DNA from 3 places in the Exiguobacterium sp. UBA5002 genome. Region 1 is predicted to be linked to each of the others. Evidence: predicted binding sites of a transcription regulator. Region 1 holds the regulator's gene; each other region holds the start of a gene.
The links. The regulator LexA, encoded in region 1, represses DNA repair genes until DNA is damaged. The targets are predictions, from matches to a motif close to CGAACATATGTTCG.
Positions count from the first base shown of each region.

Region 1 (3,288 bases):
AGCGTCATCAAGCGGACCCCATGTTTTTTGAATGTATGCAAAATAGCGATTTTTGCATTCCCACGACCAATCCGTGTATCATCCGTCACGAGGACCGCATCTACCGCGTCACGTGTCACATGATCAAGAACCGTCAGCATCCCTTCCCGATCGACATCATATCCACTCTCTTTTTCAGAGACGATGTCCACGACATCAAATCCCTTTTGAGAAGCAACCTTCGAAAGCTCCATCCGTTGGCGTTCAATCGAACTATCTTGTGCTTCTTTTTCGGTCGATACTCGACAATAAATCACGACCTTCATCGTACCTCACATCCCTGTTCGTTCTTTCACAACTTTTCCATTTTGTCATTGTTGTGCGATTGGTACAACGATTTTGCTTTTTGAGATGACATGTTTTGTCTCGACATCATTATTTTTAATCAACCAGTTGACGTATTCCTCATCTGACATCGAACCGTCATTGTAGACTTCAGCAATTTGTTCGACTGTAGCGTTCTCATCGACCGTAACGGAAGCTGTCATTAGTTGAGCCACTTTTTCATCCGGGCGTGGTGTGAGTAAAAAGATCACGAAGGCAATACTTAATGCATAGAAGAGAATAGAAAAAGCATGAGTACGAATCGTATGAATCATCATGAATCCCTCCAAATATGAAATGAATGAGTTAGAATAAACGTTCGCGGAACAATTGTTCGCATAACTCATAATAAACACAGAACCCGTGTTCGGTCAACACAAAATGTCGAACAATTGTTTGTACGCTCATTTGTTCTATGTTATAGTGAATTTAGAAACATATATTCTTACATTTCAAAATTCAATCCAGAAAGAGGTGGCAATTCGTATGCGGAAAATGTCTAAGCGCCAACAAGAGATTCTCGACTACATCGTCTCTGAAGTGAAACTGAAGGGGTATCCACCATCAGTTCGTGAAATCGGAGAAGCAGTCGGACTCGCGTCTAGCTCGACGGTACACGGTCATTTGGATCGACTCGAGAAACGGGGAATGATTCGCCGTGACCCGACGAAACCACGTGCGATTGAGATATTGCTGGATAAGCCTGAAGAAATCACGGAAGCCATCGTTCATGTTCCCGTCATCGGGAAAGTCACAGCTGGTCTTCCGATTACAGCGATTGAAAACATCGAAGAACAATTCCCGCTTCCTGCACATTATGTAGGAAACGAAACGGTCTTCATGTTGACGATCGATGGTGAATCGATGATTAACGCAGGTATTCTTGACGGCGATCGTGTCATCGTACGCCAACAAAACACAGCAGAAAACGGAGAAATCGTCGTAGCTATGACCGAAGATAGCGAAGCGACGGTGAAACGGTTCTTCTTAGAAGATCAACAGGTACGTCTACAACCAGAAAATGACTCGATGGATCCGATGTATTTCGATAATGTCTCCATTCTTGGTAAGGTAATCGGCGTGTATCGGACGATTCATTGACGGAGGGACCAGTTACGACTGGTCTTTTTTCATGCCTTCAGGAAATGTACATGATACCGTCAATACCGTCGCACTGACGGGTTACGTTGCGTATTCGGTCGCAACGCAACAAACCGATTGGTTACCGACTGCCATCGGTATCGCTGTCGGTACGCTTTGGTTGTCACCTGACCTCGATTTAAAGTCAGAACCGTATTATCGCTTTGGACCATTTCGAGTCCTGTGGATGCCTTATGTGAAGATCATGCCCCACCGCTCGATCTGGTCACACGGATTGATCATTGGGGATGTCATTCGACTCCTTTATAGTGCTGCACTTGTGATTCCCTTATTATTTCTCAGCTTGTATTTTCAAGTCATCGCGTCAGAGACCATCGATTCCTGGTTCGCTTCCCTACCCGCTTTTGTCATTGGTATCATGGTGGCGAGTACAATTCATATCCTACTAGATTATTCCAGTAGTTGGTTTCGACCTAAAAAAAGAAAAAAGCGTCGTCGTTAACACCTCTTTTGCTTGCTTGCAGGCAAGACGAGGTGTTTTCCTATCCAATTTTTCGTATCTTTAAACATTAAAATAAAAAATTTCCATTCCTATATTTCAATTATATGTATTGAAAACGTTATCAAATCGGAGTAATTTAAAGTAGAAAGACCATTATTTGCTTTAATCCAAAGGGAGGGGTTTTGCATGAATAACTTTGTACTAGAAATGATCGGTACGATGATCCTCATTCTGCTCGGGGATGGTGTCGTCGCCGGTGTCGTCTTGAGAAAGACGAAGTCCGAAAACAGCGGATGGATTGTCATCACGTTCGCTTGGGGTCTTGCCGTCATGACAGGAGCATTCGTCGCTGCTGAGAGTGGAGCGCACTTGAACCCTGCTTTAACAATTGCACTTGCTTTAAACTCTGATTTACCGTGGGCAGACGTTCCTGTCTATATTGCCGGACAACTTGTCGGAGCTTTCATCGGCGCCATTCTCGTTTGGCTTCATTACATGAAACATTTTGAAGCGACTGATGATCAAGCTGCAAAACTCGGTGTGTTCGCAACAGGTCCAGCGATTCGCCATACGCCGTCGAACTTGATTTCTGAAATCATCGGGACATTCGTTCTCGTCTTCGGTATCTTGGCGCTCGGTTTAACGACATTCGGTGACGGCTTAAAACCACTTATCGTCGGTTTACTCGTCGTCGTCATCGGTCTATCACTTGGTGGTACAACAGGATATGCCATCAACCCGGCCCGTGACCTTGGACCGCGTATCGCACACGCTATCTTACCGATTCCGAATAAAGGTTCATCTGACTGGGGCTACTCATGGATTCCAGTCGTCGGTCCAATCATCGGTGGAGCGCTTGCCGTGTTCATCTATCAATTGATCTACTAAGATCACGTCTCACTAACACATACCGCTCAAGGGGGATTTCGAAATGGAAAACAAGTATATCCTAGCACTCGACCAAGGTACGACAAGCTCACGTGCGATCATCTTCGATCACGACGGGAAAATCGTCAACTCGGCACAACGGGAATTCAAGCAATACTTCCCACAACCAGGCTGGGTCGAGCATGATGCAAACGAAATCTGGGGTTCAATTCTTGCTGTCATGGCAGAAGCACTCGGAACTGCAGATATCAAACCTGAGCAAATCGCCGGAATCGGAATCACGAACCAACGTGAAACGACAGTCGTCTGGAACAAAGAAACAGGTAAACCGGTTTATCACGCACTCGTTTGGCAATCGCGTCAAACGTCTGGTATCTGTGACGACTTAAAAGAACAAGGCTTGAACCAGAAGTTCCGTGATAAAACAGGACTTC
Region 1 covers NZ_DGYQ01000016.1:45,332-48,619, reverse strand. The annotation lists gene B4C70_RS03350 (YneB family resolvase-like protein) at 1-305, opposite strand, end outside; gene yneA (cell division suppressor protein YneA) at 351-641, opposite strand; gene lexA (transcriptional repressor LexA) at 850-1,464, shown strand; gene B4C70_RS03335 (metal-binding protein) at 1,496-1,966, shown strand; gene B4C70_RS03330 (MIP/aquaporin family protein) at 2,153-2,854, shown strand; gene glpK (glycerol kinase GlpK) at 2,898-3,288, shown strand, end outside.

Region 2 (3,288 bases), on a different contig from region 1:
TGATCAAGTCGATCCCAGTCAAGGTCTCGAGCGTACGGATGTTGCGGCCTTCCCGTCCGATGATCCGACCTTTCATCTCATCGTTCGGCAAGTTGACGACCGATACAGTCGTCTCTGCGATATGTTCAGCGGCGAACCGTTGAATCGCAAGTGACAAGATGTTACGTGCTTTCTTGTCGGCTTCTTCTTTTGCTTTTTGTTCGATTTCTTTTTGAAGAATGGCTGCGTCGTGTAAAGCAGCCTGTTTCGTCTCATCCATGATGATCGTTCTTGCCTCGTCTTGCGATAAATTCGCGACGCGGACAAGCTCTTGACGTCCCTGTTCATACAGGTCCTCTACTTTGCGCTCTAGTTCTTCAGCTTGATGCTTCCGTTTCGCGATCTCTGCATCACGTGTATTGATTTGATCTTCCTTACGGTCGATAGCGTCAACACGGCGATCGAGTGTCTCTTCTTTCTGGAGCAACCGGGCTTCTTGTTTCGCTAGCTCTTGGCGACGTTCACGCAATTCTTTTTCCACTTCGTTACGAAGTTTGAATGCTTCATCTTTCGCTTCGAGTACTGCTTCTTTTTTCGTTGCCTCAGCCGATTCACGCGCACGTTCAACGATTTTGTTCGCTTCCGTTTCTGCGCCTTGAATTTTCGCTTCTGCAATCGATTTCCGCAAGAAGTAGCCTACGATGAATGCGATCAGCAAAGTGAGGAGAAGTATGACAATCCAAGTCAGTGTACTCATGGGTTCACCTCCCCTTTGCAAGGTGTTTCTTAGTTCATTTCGGTATTTCATCGAAGCTGTCTAAAAAACGTACATCTATATTGTAAGGATAGCACTCGTTCATTGTCAACGAACGGACGGGAAAGAATTCCACTGTTTTCCTCTTTTACACTAAAAAAGAGAGGATTCGCATGCGAATCCTCTCTGAAACGGTTTATTCAGCAAATAGATCTTCTGGTTGTTCTGCTTCGAAATCAACCGGCTCTTCGCGATCGACGAGACCGTGGTGTTCACGAATCAAACGTTCGACCTCTGCTGCGACTTCCGGATGCTCGACCATGTATTGCTTCGCGTTCTCACGTCCTTGACCGAGACGCTCTGAGTTGTACGAGTACCATGCACCACTCTTTTGAACGATATCGAGGTCTGTTCCGATGTCGATCAACTCACCGACCTTTGAAATCCCTTGACCGTACATGATATCAACTTCCGCTTGTTTGAACGGAGGTGCGATCTTGTTTTTGACGACCTTAATCTTCGTTTTGTTACCGACGACGTCCGTACCGTTTTTCAACGCTTCCGCACGACGCACTTCTAAACGTACAGACGAGTAGAATTTAAGTGCGCGACCACCTGGAGTTGTTTCCGGGTTACCGAACATGACACCGATTTTTTCACGGATTTGGTTGATGAAGATGACGATCGTCTTCGATTTATTCGTTGCACCGGACAACTTACGAAGCGCTTGGCTCATTAAACGTGCTTGAAGACCGACGTGTGAGTCACCCATTTCGCCTTCGATCTCTGCTTTTGGTACGAGTGCCGCAACAGAGTCGACGACAAGAATATCGACCGCACCAGAACGAACGAGTGCTTCCGCGATTTCAAGTGCCTGTTCCCCAGTGTCCGGTTGTGACAAGAGGAGCTCATCGATGTTGACACCAAGTTTGTTGGCATATGCTGGATCAAGCGCGTGCTCCGCATCGATGAATGCTGCTTGTCCACCTTGTTTTTGAACTTCTGCAATTGCATGAAGCGCTACCGTCGTTTTACCTGACGATTCAGGTCCGTATACTTCGATGACCCGTCCACGTGGGTATCCACCTGCACCTAGGGCAATATCTAATGTAATCGATCCAGAAGAGATCACTGAAACCTTCTGATCCGCATTTTCTCCGAGTTTCATGATGGAACCTTTACCGAACTGTTTCTCTATCTGGCGTAACGCCATCTCAAGTGCTGCTTTACGATCACTCACGTAGCAGGCCTCCTTTTAATTATCTTACTGAGATTATTGTACTTCTTTTGAGACCGAATGACAAGCATTTTACGAACATTTATTCGCATACTTGCACATTGGCCAATTTTCTCACTCGGGTGCTTTTTCGAGATGTTTCAGTAGAAGGAAATAGGTATCCTTGACGGCGCGCAGTCGAATCATTCCTCGGTCGAACGATGGATATTGCCATTCGACGATGCGTGTTCCACGTGCGTCCGCAACAGCACAATAGACGGTTCCGACCACTTTTCCGCTGTTGCTCGTCGGACCTGCTTCCCCTGTCAACGCGACGGCGATATCGGATTGATACAGTTCCCGTACCCCTTCAGCCATCGCGATCGCGACCTCTTTACTGACAGCAGTATGCTCTCGTAACAAAACTTCCGGTACCGATAACACGGCTTGCTTCGCTGCATCATCATAGACGACGGCGCTCCCGCGCAACACTTGACTCGCACCGCTGACATCAACGAGACCACTCGCGACAGCTCCTCCCGTCAGTGATTCGGCGAGTGACAGTGTCAATCCTGCTTCTTGATACCGTTTCAGTACGACTTCCGGCAGACTCGTCTCGCCATATCCATAAAAGTACATGCCCACTTCAGCCAGTACGTGTTGTTCCAGTTCATCGAGCATACGGTCGGCTTCCTGTTGATCGAGTGCTTTAGCAGTCAGACGCAACCGGACTTCAGCGAGTTCCGCATAAGGGGCGACCGATGGATTGGTTGCTTCTTTGATTAACGTTTCCAGGCGATCGTTTAGAGCCGATTCTCCGATTCCGAAGAAACGTAGTGTTCGGGAACGGATTGTCTCTTGACCGAACAAATGACTGAAGTGATCTTTGAGGATTTGCTTCATCTCACGTGGCACACCGGGTAAAACGATATATTGATGGTGCTCCGTCTGCACCGACATACCGGGAGCAAGACCCGCATCATTGCGTAAAACCGTCGCGCCATCGATGACTAATGCTTGTTTCTGCTCGTTGTTCGTCATCTCCCGTTGACGTGTCTTCAAGAATCCTTCGATTCTTTCGTACGCTGCTTGATCGAGAATGAGATCACGTCCGAGAAGATCTGCGAGCACCTCTTTCGTTAAATCATCTTCCGTTGGTCCAAGACCCCCTGTGATGACGAGGAGATCTGCCCGTTGTTGCGCCTGACGGAACGTTTTCTGCATCCGCTCGCGGTTGTCACCGACGACTGTATGATAATGAACGTCAATTCCTGCACTGGCTAGCCATTCGGAAAGGTACTGTGCATTCGTGTTGGCGATTTCTCCAAGGAGAAGCTCA
Region 2 covers NZ_DGYQ01000004.1:87,313-90,600, reverse strand. The annotation lists gene rny (ribonuclease Y) at 1-736, opposite strand, end outside; gene recA (recombinase RecA) at 930-1,973, opposite strand; gene B4C70_RS00655 (competence/damage-inducible protein A) at 2,085-3,288, opposite strand, start outside.
Region 2: the regulator LexA is predicted to act here: its motif matches at 2,046-2,059, upstream of recA (recombinase RecA).

Region 3 (3,288 bases), on a different contig from region 1:
TCGAAGACGGCGGATCCGCTTCTGCGTCCGAGATTCTGGCAGCCGGTCTGAAGGAAGGTGCCGGCGCCGAAGTCGTCGGTACGAAATCGTTCGGTAAAGGCATCGTCCAAAGTGCGTATGATTTAAAGGACGGTAGTGATTTGAAGTTGACGACGAACAAATGGCTGACGCCGGACGGCAACTGGATTCACAAAAAAGGGGTCGAGCCAACGATCGAAGTCAAGCAACCAGCATACTTCAACGTTACGAAGATCCTGACTGATCAGAAGTCACTTGCAGTCGGCGATTACGGAAAATCAGTCGAGAATGCCCACCTCGTCCTCGAAGCGATCGGTTACGAGCCAAAAGGACAGGACGGCTATTTCGGTGACACGATGAAACAAGCTGTCGAAGCCTTGCAAAAGGATGCGAAACTTGACGTCACTGGAAAAATCGATCAGCAGACAGCGGGTGAGATGGAGACGCGTCTCCTGAAGAAACTCCAGGACGACAAAAATGACGTCCAGCGGAAAAAAGCACTCGAGGTCGCTGCACAATAATAAGGAATGGAAAGAGGTCTGAATGCGCGTGGAATTACTCGATGAAATTGGTTGGACCGCGATTAGTCTCATCGCCAGTCCGACCTTGTGGTTAGCACTCCTTGTCAGTTGGGTCATCGGCATCCGGCGTGTCAAACGGGAACGCGGACTGTTTCGCTCCCGGACACACGGTAAACGAAGCGATGTCCTCGAAACACTTTTACCAGGTCTACTCGTCGGTCTCGTCTTGTCCATCGTCAGCGGATGGCTCGGATTGACAGTGACACCGCAGTACGCTCTACTGTTGCTTGGACTTTCGAGCGTCTTGCTGTTGATTGGTGTCGTTCGTTTGAACCTGCCACTCTGGCCGATCGTCTTGCTTGGACTTGCTGGCTGGTTCCTAATGGATTCACGTCTTGATCCGGTTCGAACGGTTGAGCCGAAAATGATTTTATTGCTTGCGACGTTAACGCTCGTCGCGGAATGTCTCCTCGTCTGGTGGCGCGGAAAGCGACGCCTGTCACCGTCACTCGTCGTTTCGAAGCGTGGTCGCTTCATCGGTGGGCTGTCAGCGAATAAACTTTGGCTATTGCCTTTGCTCGTCTTTGTTCCGGGCGACGTGCTTGAAGCCTGGTGGCCACGTTATAGCTTCCCAGAGCTCGTTCCGATCGTTCTCTGGTTACCGATCGGCTTCAGCTTCCTCTTTACGGGTAAGTTGCCGAAAGAATTGATGCGTCCGCTCGTTCAAGGACGTTTGATTACGAGTCTCGTCGCGATTCTATTGACGGTTCTTGCATACGTCACCGGACAAGCTGAATGGCTGTACGGGATCGTCTTGTTGCTCGTTCTGCATATTCTATTGCATCAGCGGGTCAAACGCTTGAACCGGGCACAGACCCCATTGTTCCTCAATGGAACGCGTGGTGCCGTCATTCTCGGAACGCTACCTGATAAACCAGCTGCCGAGATGGGCTTGATTCCAGGTGAAGCGATTTATAAAGTCAATGGTGAGAAGGTCGATTCGGAAACATCGTTCTACGAGGCCATCCAAAAACACAAACCGTATCTACGTCTTGAAGTCATGAACCATAACGGCGACATCCGGTTTGCGCAACGTGCCTTCTATGAACAAGATCATCATGAGCTTGGTATTCTGTTCGTCAACGAGCCGGTCCATGGTCGCACTAAAGTGCGGTCCTTGCATTAACGAGTACATCCCTGTCACGTAACAGCCGTGACGGGGATTTTTTTGTCGGCAGAAAAATCGAGGATCAATACTCGAAGCAAAAAGAAACTTTTGCATTTTCGAAAAAAAGGGTAACTTCCTAAAAGGAGCACTTCATAATCGAATGTTTGTTCGTAAAGTGGTACAATAAAAATAGATTTTTTAACGTGATGAGGGGGAAGCAAACGATGGATTTTGAACTCGTTTCACCATTTGAACCAGGTGGTGATCAGCCGACGGCAATCGAAAAATTGGTGACTGGGCTAAAACAAGGCGAACGACATCAGACGTTGCTTGGGGCGACCGGTACCGGGAAGACGTTCACGGTCTCGAACGTCATCAAGGAAATCAAGAAACCGACGCTCGTCCTTGCCCACAACAAAACACTAGCGGGACAACTCTACTCGGAGTTCAAGGAATTCTTCCCAAACAATGCGGTCGAATACTTCGTTAGTTTTTATGATTATTACCAACCGGAAGCGTACGTCCCATCGACGGATACGTTCATTGAGAAGGACTCTTCAATCAACGATGAGATCGATAAGTTGCGTCACTCGGCAACGTCCGCCTTGTTCGAACGGGAGGACGTCTTGATCGTCGCGTCCGTTTCGTGTATCTATGGTCTCGGTAACCCGGAAGAGTACAACAACCACGTTTTGTCACTGCGTGTCGGCAATGAGATGGGGCGAAACGAGATGCTTCGTCGTCTAATCGACATTCAGTATGAGCGTAACGACATCGACTTCCAGCGCGGACGGTTCCGCGTCCGCGGAGACGTCGTCGAAATCTTCCCGGCGTCACGCGACGAACAGTGTGTCCGGGTCGAGTTCTTGGGTGACGAGATTGAACGGATCCGTGACATGGATCCGCTGACAGGTGAGATCGTCGCGGACCGCGAGCACATCTCGATCTTCCCGGCGTCCCACTTCGTGACGGGGGATACCCGTCTACAGAAAGCGATCGCGAACATCGAGAAGGAACTGGAAGAGCAGCTTGCGAAGTTACGTGAAGACAATCAGTTGCTTGAAGCGCAACGGCTCGAACAACGGACGAACTACGATCTTGAGATGATGCGGGAGATGGGCTATTGTTCCGGAATCGAGAACTACTCGCGTCACTTGAACTTGATGCCGGAAGGGGCAACACCGTATACATTGCTCGATTACTTCCCGAAGGACTTTTTACTCGTTGCCGATGAGTCACACGTCACATTGCCACAAATTCGCGGGATGTATAACGGGGACCAGGCACGGAAACAAGTCCTCGTCGATCACGGTTTCCGTCTTCCGTCGGCAAAAGACAACCGTCCGTTACGGTTCGAGGAGTTTGAGGAAAAAGTCAGTCAGGCGATTTATATCTCGGCGACACCAGGACCGTATGAACTCGAACATTCAAAAGAGATGGTCGAGCAAATCATCCGTCCGACCGGTCTTGTTGATCCAACGATCGAGATCCATCCGATCACAGGACAAATCGATTACTTGATGGATAACATCCGTGACCGGGTCGCGAAGAACGAACGTGTTCTCGTGACGACACTGACGA
Region 3 covers NZ_DGYQ01000033.1:22,184-25,471, forward strand. The annotation lists gene B4C70_RS09815 (S41 family peptidase) at 1-539, shown strand, start outside; gene B4C70_RS09820 (PDZ domain-containing protein) at 562-1,725, shown strand; gene uvrB (excinuclease ABC subunit UvrB) at 1,932-3,288, shown strand, end outside.
Region 3: the regulator LexA is predicted to act here: its motif matches at 1,865-1,878, upstream of uvrB (excinuclease ABC subunit UvrB).